DNA from 2 places in the Methylobacterium sp. D48H genome. Region 2 is predicted to be linked to the other one. Evidence: predicted binding sites of a transcription regulator. Region 2 holds the regulator's gene; the other holds the start of a gene.
The links. Region 2 encodes PhoB, which activates phosphate uptake and scavenging genes when phosphate is short. Its sites were predicted from a motif close to TGTCATNNANCTGTCAT; they were not measured.
Positions count from the first base shown of each region.

Region 1: ppk2 (polyphosphate kinase 2) is a predicted target of PhoB. The motif match lies at 5,433-5,449, and genes of this name have one in related genera.

Region 1 covers NZ_JBKFAP010000003.1:70,818-78,562, forward strand. The annotation lists gene ACLBX8_RS08960 (LLM class flavin-dependent oxidoreductase) at 1-789, shown strand, start outside; gene ACLBX8_RS08965 (ABC transporter substrate-binding protein) at 789-1,727, shown strand; gene ACLBX8_RS08970 (cupin domain-containing protein) at 1,747-2,295, shown strand; gene ACLBX8_RS08975 (LLM class flavin-dependent oxidoreductase) at 2,315-3,667, shown strand; gene ACLBX8_RS08980 (response regulator) at 3,796-4,176, shown strand; gene ACLBX8_RS08985 (hypothetical protein) at 4,201-5,061, opposite strand; gene ACLBX8_RS08990 (hypothetical protein) at 5,119-5,394, opposite strand; gene ppk2 (polyphosphate kinase 2) at 5,549-6,496, shown strand; gene ACLBX8_RS09000 (hypothetical protein) at 6,575-6,823, shown strand; gene ACLBX8_RS09005 (hypothetical protein) at 7,396-7,623, shown strand; gene ACLBX8_RS09010 (helix-turn-helix domain-containing protein) at 7,631-7,745, opposite strand, start outside.
Region 2 covers NZ_JBKFAP010000014.1:90,525-98,269, forward strand. The annotation lists gene ACLBX8_RS20895 (50S ribosomal protein L11 methyltransferase) at 1-820, shown strand, start outside; gene rmf (ribosome modulation factor) at 871-1,059, shown strand; gene ACLBX8_RS20905 (hypothetical protein) at 1,060-1,314, opposite strand; gene ACLBX8_RS20910 (aminopeptidase P family protein) at 1,453-3,291, shown strand; gene ACLBX8_RS20915 (protein-disulfide reductase DsbD family protein) at 3,429-5,597, shown strand; gene phoB (phosphate regulon transcriptional regulator PhoB) at 5,777-6,472, opposite strand; gene phoU (phosphate signaling complex protein PhoU) at 6,595-7,314, opposite strand; gene pstB (phosphate ABC transporter ATP-binding protein PstB) at 7,424-7,745, opposite strand, start outside.

The DNA.
Region 1 (7,745 bases), on a different contig from region 2:
ACCGGCGGCCGGGTCGCGATCCACGTGATCAGCGGCGGCGACGACCGGGAACTCGCCCAGGACGGCGACCACCTCACCAAGGACGCGCGCTACGCCCGCACCCGGGAGTTCCTCGACATCGTCCGGCAGAGCTGGACCGCCGCGGAGCCGTTCGACTACGCGGGCGATCACTACCGGGTGGAGCGCGGCTTCTCCGAGGTGAAGCCGGTCAACGCGATCCCGGTCTATTTCGGCGGCGCCTCGCCGGCGGCGCTGGCGGTGGCCGGCCGCCACGCCGACACCTACGCCCTCTGGGGCGAGACCCACGCGCAGGTCGCCGAGCTGATCGGCCGGGTGCGGGCGGCGGCCGCGGCCCACGGGCGGGCGCCGCGCTTCAGCCTGTCGGTCCGGCCGATCCTCGCCGAGACCGAGGCGCGGGCCTGGGAGCGCGCCGAGGACATCCTGGCCCGGACCCGGGCCGTCCGGGCCGCCAAGGGCCTCGGCCCGGCGGCGACGCCGCAGAACGAGGGCTCCCGGCGGCTCCTCGCGGCCGCGGCCGCGGGGCCGCGCCACGACAAGCGCCTGTTCACCGCCATCGCGGCCGAGACCGGGGCGGCGGGCAACTCGACCGCCCTGGTCGGCACCCCCGAGCAGGTCGCCGACGCCCTGCTCGACTATCACGACCTGGGCGTGCGGACCTTCCTGATCCGCGGCTTCGACCCGCTGGAGGACGCGCTCCAGTACGGCCGGTCGCTGCTGCCCGCCGTCCGCGCCGCCCTCGGGCGCCGCGGCGCCGCCGAGGCCGCCTGATGCGCGCCGTCATCCTCGCCCTGCTGGCGCTCCTGGCGGTCCGGCCGGCGCACGCGCAGGAGGTGCTGCGGGTCGGCGACCAGCGCGGCAACGCCCGCGCGCTGATGGAGGCGGCCGGCGTGCTCGACGGGCTGCCCTACCGGCTCGACTGGAGCGAGTTCCCGGCGGCCGCGCCCCTGCTCGAGGCGCTGAACGCCGGCGCGATCGACGCGGGCGGCGTCGGCGACGCGCCCTTCACCTTCGCGGCCGCCGCCGGGGTGCCGGTGAAGGCCTTCCTAGCCTTCCGCAACCGGCAGGACGGGCTGGCGATCCTGGTGCTCAAGGAATCGCCCCTCCGCACCGTGGCCGACCTGAAGGGCAAGCGCGTCGCCACGAACCGCGGCTCGATCGGCCATCAGGTGGTCCTGGCGGCGCTGGAGGAGGCGGGCCTGCCCGCCGACAGCGTGACCTTCAGCTTCCTGCCGCCGGCCGACGCCAAGATCGCGCTGGCCTCCGGGGCGGTCGACGCCTGGTCGACCTGGGAGCCCTACACCTCCACGGCGGAGCTCGCCGGCCTCGTCCGGGTGATCCGCGACGGCAACGGCATCACCCCGGGCCTGACCTTCGCGGTGGCGAGCGACGACGCGATCCGCACCAAGCGGGCGCTGCTCGCCGATTTCGGCGCGCGCCTCGCCCGCGCCCGGGAATGGGCCCTGAAGGATCCGGCGCCCTACGCGTCCGTCTGGTCGAAGCTCATCGGCCTGCCGGAGGCGGTGCCGCGGCGCTGGTTCGGCCGCGCCGCCTACCGGGCCGTCCCGATCGACGCGTCCGTGATCGCCGACGAGCAGCGCAACATCGATCTCTACGTCCGCGCCGGGCTGATCCCGAAGGCCCGCGCGCCGCGGGCCGAGGCGATCCTCGACACGAGCGTCTCGCAAACCGCCGCCGCCGTGCAATGATGGCGCGGGAGGACCCGACATGCACGACCACGGCGACGACCACGGCCACAGCCACGATCATGGCCACGCCCACGATCACGCCCACGATCACGCCCACGACCACGGCGCGTCCGAGCGCTGGAAGCACGACGGCGTTCGGGTGATCCCCGGCGACCGGCTCGACGCCAACACCGCGCAAACGCCCGGCATGTACCGGCAGGCCGCGATCAACGCCGCCCGGGTCGGCGCCCAGAAGATCTGGGCCGGCACGGTGGCGATCCAGCCCGACGCCAAGACCGGCGTGCACCACCACGGCGAACTGGAGAGCGTGATCTACGTGGTCTCGGGCCGCGCCCGGATGCGCTGGGGCGACCGGCTCGAATACGTCGCCGAGGCCGGGCCGGGCGACTTCATCTTCGTGCCGCCCTTCGTGCCGCACCAGGAGATCAACGCCTCGACCGACGAGCCGCTGCACTGCGTGCTGGTGCGCTCCGACAACGAGGCGGTGGTGGTCAACCTGCCCGACGTCGAGGCCGCCGAGGCGCCCGAGACGGTGTACTGGGTCGACCCGATCCACAAGCATCCGTGAGAGACTGGAGACGGCAGCGATGAGCCGGGACCGCCAGCTGCATCTCGGCGCCTTCATGCGCCCGGTCGGCATCCACACCGCGTGGTGGCGCTATCCGGGCGGCTATCCGGACGCGAACTTCAACTTCGAGCACCTGGCGCACTTCGCCCGGCGGCTGGAGGCCGCGAAGTTCGACGCGTTCTTCATGGCCGACCACCTCGCGGTGATGAACATGCCGGTGGCGGCGCTCCGCCGCTCGGCCACCGTGACGTCGTTCGACCCGCTGACCCTGCTGCCGGCGCTCGCCGTGCTCACCGATCGGATCGGCCTGATCGCCACCGCGTCGACAACCTACAACGAGCCCTACCACGTCGCCCGCAAGTTCGCCTCGCTCGACCACATCTCGAAGGGGCGGGCCGGCTGGAACCTCGTCACCTCCGGCAACCCGGACGAGGCCCTGAACTTCGGCCGCGACGCGCATCTGGAGCATGCCACCCGCTACGCCCGCGCCCGCGAGTTCTTCGACGTGGTGACCGGCCTGTGGGATTCCTTCGCCGACGACGCCTTCACGATGGATCCGGCGAGCGGCCTGTTCTTCGACCCGGCGAAGATGCGCGTCCTCGACCACCGCGGCGACTTCCTGAAGGTGAAGGGGCCGCTCAACGTCGCCCGGCCGGTGCAGGGCTGGCCGGTGATCGTCCAGGCCGGCGCCTCCGAGGCCGGCAAGCAGATCGCCGCCGAGACCGCCGAGATGGTGTTCGGCGCGGCCTCGACCCTGGAGGCGGCGCGGGCCTTCTACGCCGACGTGAAGGGGCGGATGCCGGCGGCGGGGCGCGACCCGGACCAGCTCAAGATCCTGCCCGGCTGCTTCATCGTCCTGGGCGAGACGGAGGACGAGGCGCAGGCCAAGAAGGCGCGCCTCGACGACCTCGTCCATCCCGACAGCGGCCTCGCCAACCTCTCGGTCCGCCTCGGCGTCGACGCGACGGGCTTCGCCCTCGACGCGCCGCTCCCGGAGCTTCCCGAGAGCAACGCCAGCAAGAGCGGGCAGGCCCAGATCGTCGACTACGCCCGCCGCACCGGCGCGACCGTGCGGGAACTCGCCCGCAAGGTCGGCGGCTACGGCGGCCTGCAGATGGTCGGCACGGCCGCGCAGGTGGCCGACCGCATGGAGGAGTGGCTGGAGACGCGCGCCTGCGACGGCTTCAACGTGATGTTCCCGTTCGTGCCCGAGGGTCTCGACGACGTGGTCGACCGGCTGGTGCCGGAGCTGCAGCGGCGTGGGCTGTTCCGCCGGGACTACGCCGGAACGACGCTGCGCGACCATCTCGGCCTCGCGCGGCCGGCCAACCGCTTCTTCCCGCCCGACGCCCCGGCTCGGCCAGGGGGCTGATCGACCCGCCGCGCGGGCCGGCGCTGTCCCGCGCCGTCGGGGTTCGTGGCGGATCATGCGAACGGCGCGAACCTCCGGTCGTGTCGCGCGGTTATTCTCGGATCGTCGCGCGCCGATGGGAGGGGATCGTGCCCGAGGCTGTTCCGCCCCTGTCCGGGTGCCGCGTCCTCGTCGTCGAGGACGAGTATCTCATCGCCAGCGAGGTCAAGCGCTGGTTGCACAGCGCCGGGGCCGAGGTGATCGGCCCGGTCCCGCGCGCGGATCTCGCCCTGGACCTGATCGCCGAGCAGACGCCCGACGCCGCGGTGCTCGACGTGAATCTGGGCGACGGGAACAGCGTCTATCCGGTCGCCGAGCGTCTCGGCGTCCTCGGCGTGCCGTACCTGTTCGCCACCGGCGACGTGCGGGTCACCGGCGCCTCGGCCCAGGCGAGCCGGCCCATCCTGGAGAAGCCGTTCGTGGCGGCAGAGCTGGTCCGGGCCTTGACCAGGCTCGTCGCGGCCGCCTGAGGCCGCCGCGCCGCCCGCGCGGCCTCAGAGGGGGCCCGGCCCGGGATGCGGGCCCATGCGCCGGCGGTCGTGCTCGATGGCGAAGACGTGGGCGTAGAGGTTCGCGACCCAGCCCCGTCCCTCGACCGTGAGGTCGAGGAACCGGATCGCGTCCCCGATCACGGGCTCGATCTTGCCCCAGAAGAACGACGGGTAGCGCTCCGCGAGGTCGGCCGGGCTGTCGTAGCCGAGTTCCGCGTTGACGCCGATCTCGGCGAATTCGTGGAATAGGGCGTTCAATTTGCGCGGGTAGAGCGGGTCGCCGAGCTGACCGATCAGGTCGGCCGCCCGCAGCAGGCCGGCCTCGGTCCCGGTCTCGCGATGGGAATCGTCCTCGGGGACCGGGAAGCGGGTCAGCTCGATCGCCCGGATGACCCGGGACGCGTCGACGAGATCGTGCGTGCCGAAGCGCTCCTGCACGGCCAGCTTCGAGCGTTCCACGTGGTAGGGCGCCAGCGCCGCGTCCGAGGCGCCCCGGGGCAGGCTGACGGTCGTGCCCTGCGCGTCGATGACGAAGGCCTGCAGCCGGTCTCCGGCGCAGACGCCGCGCACGTAGCCGATGTCGTGGTAGAGGGCGGCCAGGATCATGTGCAGCCAGTCCTCGGGCGTGATGCCCTGCTGCAGGAAGCGGCCGCGGAGGATGTCCTGGGCGACCAGGGTGACGAGGGCCGTGTGGTCGCCGTCGTGGTAGAGGGCGTCGCTCCCGACGATCCGCTCGATCGTCAGGCGCGCCGCGGCCTCGATGATCTCGGCGTAGCGCGGCTCCCGGCTGCCGAAGGTCCGCTGGTAGGTCAGGGCCAGGTGCTCGCCGAGGGCGTCGGCGAGCATCTTGGTCGCGTCGAACATGGGATCCTCGCCGTCAGCTGCGTCGGGCGGCGCCGCGCCCGGCCGGGTCAATGGAGATCACGCGGATCGCCCCCCGCGATCGACGAGCCGCTCCTCGAGATAGGCCGCCGCGTCCGCGTAGAGTTCGTAGCGGCGCAGCAGCACCGCCCGCTTCTCGGCCTTCGTCGCCGCGTCGAGCTTGGCGCGGGCCCTGTCGGCGCGGGCGCGCAGCTTCCCGGCGAGCTTCTCGAAGGCGGCATCGATGCGCGCGCCGACCTTCTCGCCCTCGGCGCGCGCCGGATCGGGGTCGTCCTGCCGGCGCTTCGGCCCGGCCCTCTTCGCTTCTCCAGCCATGACGCATCTCCGGTCGCCCCGATCGGTGGCGGAACCGTATGACGGAACGATCACGGGCGCGACATGGGATCGGCCGCCGCGGGCGCGGCGCTTTCTCAGGCGTGTCACGGAACGCTGCTCTAGGTCGGCCCCGCGACGCGCAGGAGAACCGGCGATGCGGCCCGACGACAGCTCTGCCCCGGATGCCACCTTGAACGCCAACTCGGATGCCACCCTGGAGGCGATCCGGCGTGACCTCGCCGACAGCTACGACGAGGAGCTGGAACTCGGGCTCGAGGAGGATCGCCTCGACCGGCTCGCGGCCGAGCTCGGCGGCGCGCCGCCCGATCATCTCGACCGCAAGGTCTATTTCCGCGCGCTGCTCCGGCTGCAGCACGAGCTGGTCCGGCTCCAGGACTGGGTGCAGGACCGGAAACTGCGCGTGGTCGTGCTGTTCGAGGGCCGCGACTCGGCCGGCAAGGGCGGCGTGATCAAGCGGATCACCCAGCGCCTCAATCCCCGCGTCTGCCGCGTCGCCGCCTTGCCTGCCCCGAGCGAGCGCGAGCGGACGCAATGGTATTTCCAGCGCTACGTCTCCCATCTGCCCGCCGGCGGCGAGATCGTGCTGTTCGACCGCTCCTGGTACAACCGCGCCGGCGTCGAGCGGGTCATGGGCTTCTGCACCGAGGCGGAGGTCGAGGAGTTCTTCCGGTCGGTCCCCGAATTCGAGCGCATGCTGGTGCGCTCCGGCATCGTCCTGGTAAAATACTGGTTCTCGATCACCGATGCCGAGCAGGAATTCCGCTTCCGGATGCGGATCCACGATCCGCTCAAGCAGTGGAAGCTGTCGCCCATAGACGTCGAGTCGCGGCGCCGCTGGGAGGACTACACCCGGGCCAAGGAGGACATGCTGGCGCGGACCCATATCCCCGAGGCGCCCTGGTGGGTGGTCGAGGCGGTCGACAAGCGACGGGCCCGCCTGAACTGTATCAGCCACCTGCTCGACCAGATCCCCTACGGCAGCGTGGAGCACCCGGCGGTCCACTTGCCCGAGCGCTTGCGGCACGCGGACTACGTGCGCGGCCCGGTTCCCGCCGCGATGATCGTTCCGGCCGCGTTCTGATCGCGGCGCGGAGACGGCGCGGGAGTCGTGATCCTGTCGCGGTGGCGCGGCTATAGCGCCGCCATGGCGAAGCGCCCCATGACTCTCGACCTGTTCACGACCCTGGATATCGTCGATGACGACGTCTCGGCCGTCGTCGACGCCTATCTGGCCGATCCCACGCCCGGTTCGGTGGCGTTCGGGGACGGCTTCCGCATCGACCCCGCGGCCGCGGTGGCCTCGCATCCCTTCGCCCGGACGCTGATCGATCAGCCCTGGGCCGATGCCGGGCTGCGCCGGGCCGCCATCCGCGCCGCCATCCTGCTGGCGGAGCCGGAGCGGGTCTGACCGGATCGGCCACCTTTCGCGCGACGGTCGCGCGATATTCGTTGGGCTGGCATGCGGCTGTCATCGCGCTGGCATACCGCTGTCATGCGGCCGTCATGGGCGGGATGGCAGGTCGCCGCCACGGCGAACCTCCCGACCCTATGCCGCCACTCCGCCCGCCCGGTCCTGCCGTGGCGGGCTTTTGTATGCCCGCGGCTCGGCCATCGCGACGACGCGCGTCGGATCCTACGCCTAAAACGGTAGGTGTGCCGACCTCCGACCACACGACGCCCGGTTGTAATCTGGGGCGGAGACGGCGCGGATGAACGGCGCGCCTTCACGGTGAACGATCGGTTTACCCAAACCGCACAATTGCGCCGACCGCTCCGATCCGGGCGCGATCGGCGGGCGTTCTACGGGCAGGTCCACCGGAGACGTGCTGACATGCTGATCCTCAACCCGATGACCGGCCAGATGGTCGAGGTGCGCGTGCCCCGGCCGAAGCCGAAGGCCGCCTGAGCGCGCCAGCTCTCCGTCCGCTCCCCCGCACGCCCGCGGCCCAGGCGGCGTGCCCCTCCAGCCCCGCACGACCCATGCTGCCGACCGATCTCGACCGACCCGCCGAACTGACCCTCTGGCCGGGCTATGCGCCGGCCCGGGTGGCCGTGTCGCACAGTTTCCCGACGCTGCGGGCCGCCCTCGCCGCCGCGGTCGCGGCGATCGATGCCGAGGATGCCAATCCCTGGATCATCACCGAGGGCGGCGACATCCTCGCTCCGGGATGGATCCGCGCGAACACCGCGGGCGCCGTCCTGCAGTAGCCGGACGTCAGCCGGCGAGCTGGTCCGCGCCGCGGTTGCGCCACCGGTACTCGCTCGGCGAGATCCCGTAGCTGTCCTTGAAGCGGCGGCTGAAATGGCTCTGGGTGCAGAAGCCGCAGCTG
Region 2 (7,745 bases):
CGATCCCACGGAGACCGCGGTGGCGGCCTTCGAGGACGAGGACGGGCGCACGTGGCGCCTGGAGGCCTACTTCGCGGACGCGCCCGACGAGGATTACGTCCGCGAACTGATCCGCCCGGTCATCGGCGACGCGGCCGACGCGGCGGAGTTCCGCACGATCGACCAGCAGGACTGGGTGCGCGCGTCGCTGGAGGGCCTGAAGCCGGTCCGGGCCGGCCGGTTCCTCGTCCACGGCTCGCACGACCGCGATTCGGTCCGGGGCAACGATCTGGCCATCGAGATCGAGGCCGCCCTCGCCTTCGGGACCGGGCATCACGGAACGACGCTGGGCTGCCTCCGCGCCCTGGTCTCGGAACTCAAGCGCCGGCGCCCGGTCCACGTCCTCGATGTCGGCACGGGAACCGGGATCCTCGCCTTCGCGGCCGCCAAGGCCCTGCGGCAGCCCGTGGTGGCCGGCGACCTGGACGCGGAGGCCGTGCGCACGGCCCGCGAGAACGCCCGCGCCAACGGGCTCGGCCCCTATCTCAAGCTCTACGAGGGGCCCGGGGTCCGCCACCGCCTCGCCGACCGGCCGCGCCATTTCGATCTCGTCTTCGCCAACATCCTGGCCCGGCCACTCAGGCTCCTGGCGCCGACCCTGGCGCGGGTCGTCGCCACCGAGGGCGTGCTGGTCCTGTGCGGCCTGATCGAGCGCGACGTGCCGGGCGTGCTCTCCGCCTACCGCCCCCAGGGTTTCTCCCTCGTGCGCCGCGGCGTGATCGAGGGATGGGTCGCCCTGGTCCTGATGCGCGGCGGCGCGGCGCCGCGTCCGCGGCGCTGACCGGCGCGGGATCGCCCCGAACTCCCCGTCCGCCGGCGTGTTGTCCGGCCATGAGCCAGACGCCGCTCCACGATCCGCCCGCGGACCCCATCGCCGAGGGCGCCCGCGCTCGGGCGCAGGGGCGGCCCAAGGATGCCTGCCCCTATCCGGCCGACTCGCCCGCGCGCCGGGCCTGGCTCGAGGGCTACGATGGGGCACCCGCGGACCGGGCGCCGGACCTGCCGATCACGAACGGCTGATCAGCGCGCGGTGCGCAGCCGGCCCGGCCGGTCCGGCGCGCCCGCGGTCTCGGCCGGCGACCCCGGTGCGTCCGCCTGCGACACCGGCGCGCCGAGCGCCGCCATCAGCGCGCGCAGGCCGTCGATCCACTCTTCGAGTTCGGCGAGCGAATCGAAGCCGTCGCGGCGGACGACCGTGTCGGGCTCGATCGTCACGACGGCGTCGAAGCGGCCGTCGGGTCTGTCGCTGATCCGGTAGTAAACGCGGCGTGGCATGTCTGAGTAATAAGCGAGAATCCGCGGCGTGATAAGATTGCTAACGATCTTTAAGCACCGCAACCGACCTCCGACCAACCTCTTTCTCATGACAACAGGGTGTTGCGACGCGGGAGCGGCGGGCGCTAGGCTCGCCGCATGACCGAGACCCGTCCGTCCCGACAGCGCCAGCGCTTCCAGAGCTTCGACGACCCGAGCCACCGGAAGGGCGCCGAGCGGATCGAGGCCCTCCGGGCGGCGCTGTGCGAGACCGGACTCGACGGCTTCGTCGTGCCGCGGGCCGACGAGCACCAGTCGGAATACGTTCCCGCCGACGCCGAGCGGCTGGCCTGGCTCACCGGCTTCACCGGCTCGGCCGGCACGGCCGTGATCCTGATGGATTCCGCGGCGCTGGTCGTCGACGGGCGCTACACCCTGCAGGCGCCCGAGCAGGTCGATACCGGCCTCGTCACGGTGGTGCCGCTTGCCGAATCGACGCCGGAGGTCTGGGTCGGAGCCAACCTGCGGCGGGATCAGGTGCTCGGCTACGATCCCTGGCTGCACACCCCGGACGGTCTAGCGCGCCTGGAGCGGGCCGTGACCCGCGCCGGCGGGACCATGCGGGCGGTGCCGAACCTCGTCGACGCGGTCTGGGCCGGTCGGCCGCGGCCGCCGGCCGGTCCGGTGGTGGTCCATCCCGACGCGCTGTGCGGCGAGGGGGCCGCCGACAAGCTCGGCCGGATCCGGGCGGCGCTCGCCGAGGGTGGCTGCGATGCCCTGGTGATCTCCGACCCGCACAACCTGGCCTGGGCCTTCAACCTGCGCGGGTCCGACGTCGCCCACACGCCCCTGGCGCTGGGTTACGCCATCCTGCCGCGCGAGGGACGGGCCCGGCTGTACCTCGTCTCTCCGAACGTCGATCCGGCCCTGCGGGCGGAACTCGCGCCGATCGCCGAGATCCTGCCGCGGGCGGACCTGGACGACGGGTTGGCATCCCTGGCGGGCGTGCGCGTCCGCCTCGACGCCGCGACCGGCGCCGTCGCCCTGAAGGAGAAGATCGAGGCCGCCGGCGGCACGGCCGATGTCGGCAAGGACCCGATCACCGGCATGAAGGCGGTCAAGAACGCCGCCGAGATCGCGGGCGCCCGCGCGGCCCATGTCCGGGACGGGGCGAGCGTCGCGCGCTTCCTCGCCTGGCTCGACGGTGCGGCCGTGGCCGGCGGCCTCACCGAGATCGCCGCCGTCGAGGCCCTGGAAGATTTCCGGGCCGCCGGCGGCGACCTGCGCGAGGTCTCGTTCCCCACGATCTCGGGTTCCGGACCGAACGGCGCGATCGTCCACTACCGGGTGAGCCGCGCCACGGACCGGGCGGTCCAGTCGGGCGAGCTGTTCCTGATCGATTCGGGAGCGCAGTACCCGGACGGCACCACCGATATCACCCGGACGGTCGCGGTCGGCGCGCCGAGCCCGGAGATGCGCGACCGGTTCACGCGGGTGCTGAAGGGGCACGTCGCCATCGCCCGGGCGGTGTTCCCGGTCGGCACGACCGGCGCCCAGATCGACGCCTTCGCGCGGGCACCGCTCTGGCAGGCGGGCCTCGACTTCGACCACGGCACCGGTCACGGCGTCGGCGCCTTCCTGTCGGTTCACGAGGGGCCGCAGCGGATCGCCAAGACCGGCACGGTGGCGCTCGAGCCCGGCATGATCCTGTCGAACGAGCCGGGCTACTACGCCCGCGGCGCCTACGGCATCCGGATCGAGAACCTCGTCCTGGTCGAGGCCCGCGCGATCGCGGGCGGGGAGCGCCCGATGCTCGGCTTCGAGACGCTGACGCTCGCTCCCTACGACCGCCGGCTGATCCGGCCGGACCTGCTCGAGCCCGGGGAGCGGGCCTGGATCGACGCCTATCATGCGAGGGTCCGCGAGACCCTGGCGCCCTGGCTCGACACCGCGACGCGCGACTGGCTCGAGCGGGCGACGGCGCCGCTCGAGGGGTGAGCCGGCCGCAGGGGATCCCGGACGCGGTCCATGGTAAGACCCGACGCCATGGTAAGACCGGACGCCATGGAAACGCCCGCGCCGAGCCCGACACGCCGCGCGTGAAACCGCGACCGCCCCGCGCGCGAAGGGACAGCATGATCCGCCGCCTCGCCCTCCTGATCCTGGCCCTCGCCGCGGGCCTCTCGGCCGCCGCGGCACAGGGGGTCCCGCAGGGCTTCCGCACGCCCGCGGACCTCGTGCGCGCGAGCCTCGTGGCCGAGCCCGCCGCCGTCGCCGGCGCGCAGCCCTTCACGCTGGCGGTGCGGATGCAGGTCAAGCCCGGCTGGCACGTCTACTGGCGCAACCCGGGCGATTCCGGCCTGCCCCCGGAGGTGACCTGGACCCTGCCGGCCGGCTTCAGCGCCGGCGCGATCCGGTGGCCGGCGCCGGAGCGCATCCCGATCGCGACCCTCATGAACTACGGCTACGAGGGCGAGGTCACGCTCCTCGTCCCGGTGACGCCGCCGCCGAGCCTCGACCCGGCCGACCCGGTGCGGATCCAGGCCAAGCTGACTTACCTCGTCTGCGAGACCGAGTGCGTGCCCGGCTCGGCCGATCTCGCCCTGACCCTGCCGGTCGGCAAGGCCGAGCCGGACCCGGCCAACGCCGCGCTGTTCGCGCGCGCCCGCGCCGCGCTCCCCGTGCCGGCGCTCTGGCCCCTGAGCCTGTCGAGCCAGGGCGACACCCTGCGCCTCGATTTCGCCGCGGCCGGCCTCAAGCCCGAGGCGGTCCGGAACGCCGCGTACTTCCCCTACGCCGAGACGGCGATCGACAACGCCGCCGCGCAGGTGATGAGCGTCGACGGGACCGGCCTGCACCTGACCCTCGCCCGGAGCAGCCCGACCGACCCAGTGCCCGCCGCGCTGCCCGGCGTCCTGACGGTCGAGGAGGTCGACGCCGCCGGGACCCGCCGGCTCGCCTTCGCGTACGGCGACGAGCCGGTGCTCCCGGCCGCCGCGGCGGCGGCCGCGACCGCGCCGCCCGCGACCGCGCCGGCCACCGCCGACTTCGACGCGCTGACGCTGGCGACCGCCGCGGCCTTCGCCTTCCTCGGCGGCCTGATCCTCAACCTGATGCCCTGCGTCTTCCCGGTCCTGTCGATCAAGGTGCTCGGCCTCGTGCGGCACGCGGGCGAGGGGCCGGCCCGGCTGCGGCTCCACGGCCTCGCCTACACGGCCGGCGTCCTGGCGAGCTTCCTGGCGCTCGCCGCCGCGCTGATCGGCCTGAAGAGCGGCGGGGCCGCGATCGGCTGGGGGTTCCAGCTCCAGTCGCCCGCCATCGTGGCGGGGCTCGCCTACCTGCTGTTCGCGATGGGCCTGAGCCTCTCGGGCGCGGTCCATGTCGGCGGCCGGCTCGCCGGCCTCGGCGACGGCCTCACCCGGCGCGGCGGCCTGAGCGGCTCGTTCTTCACCGGCGTGCTCGCGACCCTGGTGGCGACGCCCTGCACGGCGCCGTTCATGGGCTCGGCGGTGGGCTTCGCGCTGACCCAGAGCGCCGGCGTGGCGCTCGCCGTCTTCGCGAGCCTCGGCCTCGGCCTCGCCCTGCCCTTCCTGCTCCTGACCCTCTGGCCGCCGGCCCTGCGGGCGCTGCCGCGGCCGGGCGCCTGGATGGAGACCCTCAAGCAGGTGCTGGCCTTCCCGGTCTACGCCACCGTGGCGTGGCTGATCTGGGTGCTGGCGCAGCAGGTCGACCCGCGCGGGCTGCTGGCGGCGCTGATCGGCCTCGTCCTCGTGGGCTTCGCCGCCTGGGCCTGGGAGCACGGCCGCGCCGCCCCGCCGCGGGCCGGCCGGGTCGCGCAGGCCGCCGCCGCGCTGGCGCTGATCGCCGTTGGGGCCCTCGCCGTCACCCTGCCCCGGGATCGCGCCGCGCCGGCCGCGCAGGCCGCCGCCGACGGGATCGAGCCGTTCACGCAGGCGCGCCTCGACGCCCTGCTCGACGCGCACCGCCCCGTCTTCGTGGACATGACCGCCGCGTGGTGCATCACCTGCGCGGTCAACGAGGCGACCTCGCTCAACACGAAGGCCGTGCGGGCCGCGATGGCCGAGCGCGGCGTGACCTACATGAAGGGCGACTGGACCAACCAGAACCCCGAGATCACCCGCCTCCTGGAGAAGCACGGGCGCAGCGGCGTCCCGCTCTACCTGCTCTATACCGGGACGGGAGAGCCCCAGGTGCTGCCGCAGATCCTCACCGAGGGGACGGTCCTGGCGGCGCTGGAGGCGGTGCCGGCCGCCTCGGGCCGGAGCGCGGCGCTGGCGCGCTGAGTCCCTGGAGGCCGGGACGCGCGAATCTTCGCGGGCCCGTCCCACCGTCTTTGCGAGCGGAGCGAAGCAACCCAGCAGCGCCGCGCGCGCCGGCGTCCCGCCGCTCTGGGTCGCTTCGCTCCGCTCGCGATGACGGCGCGCCGGAGCGGTGAGGCGCTCCGACAGCCCTTCGGGCCGCCTCAAGCCTCCAGCGAGAAGGTCTCGTCGAAGGCGTAGCCCGAGCCCCGGACCGTGCGGATCGGGTCGGTCTGGCGCGGGCCGTTCAGCGCCTTGCGCAACCGCCCGACATGGACGTCGACGGTGCGCTCGTCGATGTAGACGTCGTGGCCCCACACCCCGTCGAGGAGCTGCTCGCGGGAGAAGACCCGGCCCGGCGCCAGCATCAGGAATTCCAGGAGCCGGAACTCCGTGGGGCCCAGATGCAGCTCCTCGCCGCCGCGGCGGACGCGGTGGCCGGTGCGGTCGAGTTCCAGGTCGCCGGCCGCCAGCCGGTCCGAGACGTGGGCGGGCTTGGCCCGGCGCAGGAGCGCGCGGATCCGGGCGAGCAGCTCCGGGACCGAGAACGGCTTGACGATGTAGTCGTCGGCGCCCGTGCCGAGCCCGCGGACACGGTCGCCCTCTTCGCCCCGGGCGGTGAGCATGATCACCGGCAGGCGCTCGGTCTCCCGGCGCGCCCGGATCCGGCGGCACAGCTCGATCCCCGAGAGGCCGGGCAGCATCCAGTCGAGCAGGACGAGGTCCGGGATCCGCTCCGCGAGGAGCAGTTCGGCGTCGTCGCCGCGCGCCGCCGAATCCACCAGGAAGCCCTCGGCCTCCAGGTTGTAGCGCAGCAGCGTGCTCAGGGCCTCCTCGTCCTCGACGATCAGGACTTGCATGCTCACGTTCGAAGACTCGTTCTGCGGGCGGTCCCCGGATGGTGCAGGAGGCGCCGCCCCGCCTCAACCCGCACGGAGAGTGACCCCGGCCGCGCCCACAGGAAGGCGCCGGGGTCGGCGCCTCACGGCGCCTGCACGCCGTCCACGGTCGCGTAGTTCGACGCGTCGTTCTTCGGCCGGTCACCCGCCAGCGTCTCGCCCGTGGCGAGGTAGTGGATCGTCTCGGCGATGTTGGTGGTGTGGTCGCCGATGCGCTCGACGTTCTTCGCGCAGAACAGGAGGTGCGTGCAGAACGAGATGTTGCGCGGATCCTCCATCATGTAGGTCAGGAGCTCGCGGAACAGGGAATTGTACAGGGCGTCGATCTCGCCGTCGCGCTCCCAGACGTCGTGGGCCGCCTGGACGTCGCGGCTCCCGTAGGCGTCGAGCACGTCCTTCAGCTGACCCTCGGCGAGGTCGCTCATGTGGCGCACGCCGAGCACGATCTTCTGGGCCGGCGCCTGATCGGAGATCGCCACCACGCGCTTGGCGACGTTCTTGGCGAGGTCGCCGATCCGCTCCAGATCGCCGGAGACGCGGATCGCCGAGATGGTCTCGCGCAGGTCGATGGCCAGGGGCTGGCGCCGGGCGATCAGCAGCACGGCGCGCTCCTCGATGTCCCGCTGCAGCGCGTCGAGGCGCTTGTCGGCGAGGATCACAGCCTGGGCGAGCGTGTCGTCCCGGCGCACGAGGGCGTCGGTCGCCTCCGCGGTCATCTTCTCGGCGACGCCGCCCATCTCCGAGATCGAGCGACGCAGGTTCTCCAGGTCGGTGTCGTAGGAGGTGACGATATGGCCGGGCATGGCGGATCCTTCGATGGGGTCCCGGGGACGGCCCTCCGGGAGGCTTGCGGGACCCGCCGGCGCGCCGGAGACGCGAGCGGCGGTCCCGGGACCGGAGCGGCCCGGCAGACTAGCCGAAGCGGCCGGTGATGTAGTCCTGCGTGCGGCGTTCCGTCGGGTTCATGAACATCCGGTTGGTCGGACCGAACTCGACGAGCTGCCCCAGATACATGAAGGCGGTGAACTGCGAGATGCGCGCCGCCTGCTGCATGTTGTGGGTGACGATCACGATGGTGAACTCGTCGCGCAGCTGCTCGATCAGCTCCTCGATGCGGCCGGTCGAGATCGGGTCGAGGGCCGAGGTCGGCTCGTCGAACAGGATCACCTCCGGCTTCTGCGCCACCGTCCGGGCGATGCACAGGCGCTGCTGCTGGCCGCCCGACAGGCCGGTC